2 regions of the Butyrivibrio sp. DSM 10294 genome follow, and region 1 is predicted to be linked to the other one. Evidence: riboswitches for the same ligand, from Rfam matches in the RefSeq annotation. Region 1 holds a riboswitch; the other holds the start of a gene.
The links. A riboswitch is a leader RNA that binds a small molecule or an ion and turns the genes downstream of it on or off. The one in region 1 is predicted to bind FMN.
Positions count from the first base shown of each region.

Region 2: another riboswitch for FMN. It lies ahead of ribD (bifunctional diaminohydroxyphosphoribosylaminopyrimidine deaminase/5-amino-6-(5-phosphoribosylamino)uracil reductase RibD); the one in region 1 lies ahead of NXH67_RS09145 (ECF transporter S component).

Region 1 is NZ_JANSWL010000073.1:219,442-223,447, forward strand. It holds gene NXH67_RS09140 (HD-GYP domain-containing protein) at 1-1,049, opposite strand, end outside; FMN riboswitch at 1,169-1,286, shown strand; gene NXH67_RS09145 (ECF transporter S component) at 1,401-2,195, shown strand; gene tsaE (tRNA (adenosine(37)-N6)-threonylcarbamoyltransferase complex ATPase subunit type 1 TsaE) at 3,111-3,548, shown strand; gene tsaB (tRNA (adenosine(37)-N6)-threonylcarbamoyltransferase complex dimerization subunit type 1 TsaB) at 3,576-4,006, shown strand, end outside.
Region 2 is NZ_JANSWL010000061.1:16,932-20,937, forward strand. It holds gene NXH67_RS05770 (bifunctional 3,4-dihydroxy-2-butanone-4-phosphate synthase/GTP cyclohydrolase II) at 1-629, opposite strand, end outside; gene NXH67_RS05775 (riboflavin synthase) at 622-1,248, opposite strand; gene ribD (bifunctional diaminohydroxyphosphoribosylaminopyrimidine deaminase/5-amino-6-(5-phosphoribosylamino)uracil reductase RibD) at 1,233-2,336, opposite strand; FMN riboswitch at 2,456-2,572, opposite strand; gene NXH67_RS05785 (ATP-binding protein) at 2,780-4,006, shown strand, end outside.

The sequences.
Region 1 (4,006 bases):
CTCAGATCGATGTAATCCTCGCCGACCTTTATGGTGGGCCTTGATAAATGAGTTTTGTTGATAAAAATGATCTCACCTATTTCTCCGGTATTTAGCCTTACAGTATTCAGCAGATAGGTGTTAACGATGTTCTGAAGGAATACCATGATTATCTCTGCGTCATATTTGTGAAGACCCTCATCCTCAAACATTGAAATGGCAATGAAGGGACACATGGGACCTCTGTAGTGGCGGGCACTGGTCATGGCATCATATACATCAGCTATGGCCACAGCCTTGGCAAATCTGTCAATCTGCGGTCCCTTTATCTTAAGCGGATAACCGGTGCCATCGCATCTTTCGTGATGCATGAGAGCTGCATTTTTAACATGAGTGCTGATGTTTATGGGCCTTAGTATCTCATAGCCTCTCTGAGGATGAGTCTGTACAATTGAGAATTCATCGCTGGTAAGCTTGCCGGGCTTGGTGATGATGGTGTCGGGAATCATGAGCTTGCCGATATCGTGGAACAGCCCCGCCTGGGTGGCTATCTCCAGTTCCTCGTCATTCCATTTCAGCCACTGTCCAAGAATATTGGTTATAAGAGCCACGTTGATGCAGTGGGTATAGGTGGCATCATCGTACATGCGAAGATTATGCAGCATGTCAAAAATGTTGGTGGCAGTTCGCCCTTTTTTCAGAAGCCCATAAATAGGGGCCATCATATTGTCTAAATTAAAATTGGAATCGTTATTGATAAGGTCATTGATCGCATGCTCGAATCTTGAGGCACATTCCTCAAAGTCCGCACGAAACTCCTTAAACTCTTTGGATTCTTTAAGTCTCTCGGAATAGGATAGACCCGAGGCCGTGGAAATATTCGGCTCAACCACCTCTACAGGGTCATCTTCCACCAGGACATCGATAATAGAATAAAAGGCAAGTCTTGCGATGTCCTTATCCTCAAGAACCATACCTTTATCCAGAAGTTTTATATATGAATCATAGGTATAGACATCATTGGCCAGCACCATTCCCGGTGTCAGCTTTCTTGTCACAACTCTCTTCATCTTAACCTCATAAATGAAATTGCGAAAGTAGGTCACTATATCAATATTACAGATAATTTGATTATAAATTTACGTAAGGTACTTGTCAAATTCGGTATTTGTGCTAGTATATGCATATAATAATTCTTCGGGGCAGGGTGTGATTCCCAACCGGCGGTATAGTCCGCGACCCGCTTAGGCGGCTGATTTGGTGTGATTCCAAAACCGACAGTATAGTCTGGATGAGAGAAGAATGCACAATAGTTCTTATTCTTGTGGCAGCCCCAGGTCTAGGTAGTGACTTGGAGCTTTTTATTTTTCTTTATCTCAATTTTCTAACAACATTACCCGATGAGAAAAGAGGAAAATTAAATGAGTGAAAAACAGAATTTACTTACAACCGTAGCACAGAACTGGGAGCATTTTGTTGCGCTGGTTCTTTTGATCCTGGCAGCTTTCTTCGTTACCTTTATTGTAGAGAAGCTTGCAAGAAAGGAAGAGCTTAAGAGAGACGGAAGAGCTGAGGCTATGTTCAGCGTAAGGAAGATCGCCATTATCGGTGTATTTTCAGCAATTTCCTTTGTGCTCATGTTTTTTGAGTTCCCGCTGTTCTTTGCACCTTCCTTCTACAAATTTGATTTCAGCGACATTCCGGCCCTTATCGGCGGCTTTGCCTGCGGTCCCATGGTTGCTGTGATGATCGAGTTCGTGAAGGTTATGCTCAATATTCTTATACAGGGAACAACCTCCGGATTCGTTGGAGAGATCGCCAATTTCGTAGTTGGAGCTGCCTTCGTTGTTCCCGCAACCGTCATCTACAGATTCAAAAAGAGCAGAAAGACAGCACTTATCAGCTGCCTTGCCGGAACCGTATGCATAGCCTTTGTTGGCGCAGTTCTCAATGCCTTCTTCCTGTTACCTGCCTATGCGGTAATGTTCGGTAGCGGAGTTGATGCATTTATTGAGATGGGAACAGCTATCAATCCTGCGGTTACCAATCTGTTTACATTCTGTGCGCTTTGTGTTGCACCGTTCAATCTGTTGAAGGGTATTGCGGACAGTATTATTACATTTTTGGTGTACAAGCAGCTTAGTCCCATACTCAAGGCTGATAAAACCTCAGTCTCCCGCAAAATACACAAAACCGAAGCTGAGGTAGAAGGCTAAATATAATTATAGGTTTCCATAACGCTCCGGCTCTGCCTTGTGTGTATTTCCTGCAGGCCGTCCATTACACATCAAAAGCATCGTAAAAACACTTGTTTTCGTGCGCCTCGTGATTTTCTAAGTCTCGATGTCGAAGGAATGACTCCTACTCATACCTATTCGTGGACAGTCGTCATTCCTTCAACCTTTCGACTTGAAAATCATGTCGTCGTACAAGAACTGCGCGTTTTTCCGGTGCTTTCGCTATGTAATGGACTACTTAACTGACATCCACCCAAGGCAGAGCCGGAGCTGTTCTTGTCTACCACCACAAATAGTTAATTCCTTATTTCCTATCCTTCTACCATCACCCTTCGTAACAAAAACAACAATCCCAAATCAAGCGGCAAATTGCACAGCGGTGCAATTTGCCGCTTCCCGGCGAAGCCGGTAACCAGCCTCGGCTTAAGCGGAGGCTGGTTTTGCGATTGCGATTGCGGTTGCCCAACAAACTATGATTTGCTTGTAAAGAACTACCATCAAATGATTGGTAGCAGATTCACCATATGTGGAGGGGGAGTGCACAGCAGGAGTGGGATGGAAGAGGGAGGCGGAGGGGAGGACACTGCAGGGGGTAAGCGTCGGAAAAATGCGCAGTTCTTGTACGACGACATGATTTTCGAAGCGAGAGGGAAGGGGAGCGCCGATTGTTCTGAACAGGGTGAAATGAGGTGCTTCCCTTTCATCGAGCTTCAGAAAATCACGAGGCGCACGAAAACAAGTATTTTTAAGGCGCTTACCCCCTGCAGTGTCCTCACCTTCGACTTCTTCTTTCATGCCACTCCTGCGTACTCTGTTCACTACCACAGGTGGATGCTACCAACCCCATTTTTATGGTATACTACAAGTAATTATAGTTTTAATTAGGAGTTTAGTATGGAGATTGTAACCAAGCATGAGTCATTCAGCCCCGACGAAACCTTCGCCATCGGCCAAAGAATCGGTGAGACCGCCCAGCCGGGCCAGCTCTTCACCCTCGTCGGTGACCTTGGCGTCGGCAAGACCGTTTTTACCCAGGGCATAGCCAGAGGCCTTGGAATTGACGGCCCCGTCAGCAGCCCCACCTTCACCATAATTCAGGTGTACGATCAGGGCCGCATCCCCTTTTACCATTTTGACGTCTATCGCATCGGCGACATCAGCGAGATGGACGAGATCGGCTATGAGGATTATTTTTACGGGGATGGTCTGTGCATCGTTGAGTGGGCCAACCTCATCGAGGAGCTTCTTCCCGAGCACTACACAGAGATCGTTATAGAGAAGAACCTTGAGAAGGGCTTTGATTACAGACTCATAACCATGATCAAGAAGTAATTAGGAAAAGGACATTTTTCATAGAATATGAAGATACTTGCAATCGATACATCAGGTCTTGTGGGCGCCGTTGCCATTGCCGACGGCGATATGCTCCTGGCCCAGTTTTCAATTCAATATAAGACAACACATTCCGAGATTCTTATGCCCATGCTGGACGACATGTGCAGGAAGGTTCATCTGGACCTTTCTTCCATCGACGCCATAGCTGTGGCCAAGGGCCCGGGATCCTTTACTGGCCTTAGGATAGGCGCCGCCACTGCCAAGGGACTTGCTCTTGCACTGGATAAGCCTATTATTCCCGTGCCCACCGTGGACGGCATCGCCTACAACCTCTACGGCAATGAGAAGGTCATCTGCCCCATGATGGATGCCAGAAGGAACCAGGTCTACACCGGCCTCTACACCTTCGTGCCCAAGATGCCTGAGGGTAAGAGCATGGAGCGCACCTTCGACAT
Region 2 (4,006 bases), on a different contig from region 1:
ACTGAAACGCACTCCACCAGCTTGTCGTAGATCTTGCGATACTCAACGATATCGGCGATAGTGATCATGGTAAGTTCTTCCTCTGCGGCGAACTTTTCCAGCTCTGCACGTCTCATCATGGTTCCGTCCTCTGACATGATCTCACAGCACAGACCACACTCTTTTAAGCCCGCAAGACGCATGAGGTCAACCGTTGCCTCTGTATGTCCGGGTCTTACGATAACTCCTCCATCTCTTGCCACAAGAGGAAACATGTGGCCCGGCCTTCTGAAATCAGCTGCGTTTACGCCTTCTGAAACCATCATTCTGGCTGTAAGTCCGCGTTCTGCAGCAGATATTCCGGTTGTTGTCTCTTTATAGTCAACAGACACGGTAAAAGCGGTCTCGTGATTATCAGTATTTACGTCAACCATGGGAAAAAGTCCCATAACACCTGCTATCTTACTGCTGACAGGCATACAGATAAGGCCCTTAGCTTTGCTGGCCATGAAATTCACATTTTCCGTTGTGGCAAATTCTGCGGCGCAGATAAGGTCACCTTCATTCTCCCTGTCCTCGTCATCCATGACAAGGATGAGTTTTCCTTCCCGCAGGTCGTTAAGCGCTTTTTCCATAAGTTCTTTATCCATACATTACCTCCCAAAAATCTCTCTTTTCTCCGGATTGCGATAGAAATGCTCTTACATACTTGCCGATCATGTCGGTTTCAAGGTTCACGACACTGCCCGGGCGCTTGTCCTTAAGTATGGTCTGCTCCAGGGTGTGGGGGATTATAGACACGCTAAAAGAGCTTGTCGTCACCTTCGCCACTGTGAGGCTGATGCCGTCGATGGTTATGGAGCCCTTCTCCACAATTCCCTCTAGTAAAGCGTGCTCCGCGGTGATCTCATACCAGACTGCGTTGCCATCTCTCCTAGTGGCTTTGATCCTGCCGGTTCCGTCTATGTGCCCCGAGACCATATGCCCTCCAAATCGGCCGCCGGCTGCCATGGCCCGCTCCAGGTTCACACTGCTGTCGCTTCTAAGCTCACCAAGACTTGACCTTGAATAAGTCTCATTCATGACATCTACGGTAAAGCTCACTGCATCGAAACTAACAACCGTAAGGCATACACCGTTTACCGCTATACTGTCTCCGATACGGACATCCTCAAGCACCTTTTTAGCCTCAATGGTGAGCCGGCTGTTTGCACTGTTTCGGCTTATGGCTTTGACCCTGCCGATTTCCTCAATTATTCCTGTAAACACTGATAGCTCACCTCGTTTTCTATAAAAATATCCTTTCCTACCATGGATACGTTTCTTGGAATCAGCTGTATTGCCTTGCCCGGAATGTCTACGCCAAGGCCCTCCACAGGGCTTTTTGCCCGGCCTCCGAAGACCTTTGGAGCCATGAAGATCTGAAGCTCGTCAACAATCTGCGTCTTCAGAGCGCTGTAATTTAATGTAGCGCCACCTTCCAGAAGTATGCTGTCTATGCCTCTTGCCCCCAGCATTACCATAAGTACCTTGAGGTCTACGCAGCCGTCTTTTTCCGGGACTTTGAGAATCTCGCAGCCGTAGCCCTCAAGGGCACGCATTTTGTCAGGATTGCCCTTACAGGTTGCGATTATGGTCTTGTTATTGGCAGCATCCAGCACTACCTGAGAATCCAGTGGAATCGAAAGGTTGCTGTCACAGATTATTCTGATGGGATTCTTATTGATGTCGCTGTCCCTGCTGGTCAGAAGGGGATCGTCCGCTATGACGGTGCCGACACCCACCATGATTCCAGAGAGCCTGTTCCGAAGCTCGTGGACTTTTTTCCTGGAAGCCTCACAGCTGATCCACCTGGAAGCTCCGGTGCGGGTGGCTATCTTGCCGTCAGAGGTCATGGCGTATTTCATGACAACATAGGGAAGCCCGGTGATTATATATTTGTTGAAGACCTTGTTGAGGCTCTTAACTTCCTCTTCCATAACCCCTACGGTTACGTCTATTCCATGGTCCTTGAGAATCTTGACACCCTTACCTGCCACGATGGGATTCACGTCCAGTGTTCCCACAACAACTCTTGCTATGCCGCTTTCGATAATGGCCTCAGTACAGGGCGGTGTCTTACCGTAGTGGCAGCAGGGTTCCAGCGTCACATAGATTGTCGCCCCCTTGGGATCCTCGCTGCAGCTTTTCAGAGCATTGCGCTCTGCGTGGAGCTGCCCGTAGCGTTCATGATACCCCTCACCGATGATGCGGCCGTCCTTGACTATAACCGCTCCCACCATTGGATTGGGATTAACGTAGCCCGCTCCCTTCTTAGCCAGTTCAATGGCTCTTTTCATATAAAACTTGTCGTTCATACCCTTCCTCCGAATAAAAAACGTGCCTTGAATACACCTATCCAAGACACGTCAAAGCCTCTTATAATAAAAAATCCCTGAGAATATAAATATTCTCAGGGACACTTATCCAATAAGCCACACCTCTTCTCTCATCCAGACTATACTGTCGGCTTCGGAATCACACCGAATCATGCCACTAAAGGCTCGCGGGCTGTACCGCCGGTAGGGAATTACACCCTGCCCTGAAGATAGTTTATTCAATTGCTTACAATTGTAGTGGACGCTTAGCTTTCTGTCAACAATTTTTGCCTATGAAATACTTCAAATAATCGTACCTTTACATTCGATTAGGAGTCTATAAACAAACTTTTAAAGTTCGATAAACATTGCGTTACTATTGATATGGTAACCATTTTCGGCTAAAATATGATTGAATCATATTTTAGCCGAAAGGATTTATCATGAGATATATCGAAAGAGATCTTAAATCCAAGATAATAGAACTTAACAAAGAGTACTCAGCCATCCTGATCACAGGTGCAAGGCAGGTTGGGAAGAGCACATTGTTCGAAACCATCATGAAAGAACAGAGCGAAGAAAGAGAAGTCGTCACATTAGATGACCTGGAGGCTCGTGCCCTTGCCAAAAAAGATCCTGCAATGTTTTTGCAGATCCATGAACCACCTGTCATGATTGATGAAGTGCAGTATGCTCCTGAGCTCTTTTCATATATTAAGATTGCAATAGACAAAGGTGCTGCCCCGGGATCATTCTGGCTTACAGGCTCACAGGCCTTCAAGCTCATGGACCTGGCCCAGGAGTCATTGGCCGGAAGAGTTGCAATACTCAGACTCCCTCCACTTTCGCAGCACGAGGCATATGGAAAGGATGACTCCAAACCATTTGCTGTTGATCTTAATGAACTTAAGAAACGTAAAAAAACACATGCGCCTGCTTCAATGGATGAAATATATGAACGCATTTGGATGGGCGGAATGCCTGGGCTTATCAGTGGAAAGTTTACTGACAGAGACGTTTACTACAGCAGTTACATCCAAACATACATCGAAAGAGATGTGAGCGACCTGATCCAGGGAGTAGATAAGCTCTTATTCCGGGACTTCATAAGGTCAGCCGCATCCAGGATAGGCGAGGTACTTAATATACACGCCATTGCCGGAGATGTCGGAATAAACGATGATACCGCTAAACGCTGGCTCCAGGTTCTTGAGAAGTCTGAAGTCATCACACTGCTAAGGCCTTATAGCAATAATCTGCTCCATAGAACAATAAAGACACCAAAGCTCTATTTCTTTGATACCGGCCTAGTGGCTTACCTGACCAAATACTCATCACCGGAGATTCTTGCAAACGGCGCCCTTGCCGGACACATCCTTGAGAACTACGTTGTCATGGAAATCATCAAATCCTATAAAAACGCAGCTAAGGATTGCCTCTTCTGGTACTACAGGGATAAAGACAATAAGGAAGTGGATATGATCCTTGAAAGTGATGGAATGCTCCATCCAATAGAAGTAAAAAGATCAGTCAATCCAGGCACTGAGCTGGTAGGCGCTTTTTCAATATTAGACAGGGCAACAACACCAAGAGGGTGTGGTGCAATAATCTGCATGCGACCTGAGCTTTCGGCTGTAGACAGTAGTAACCTGATTGTTCCTGTGTGGTAT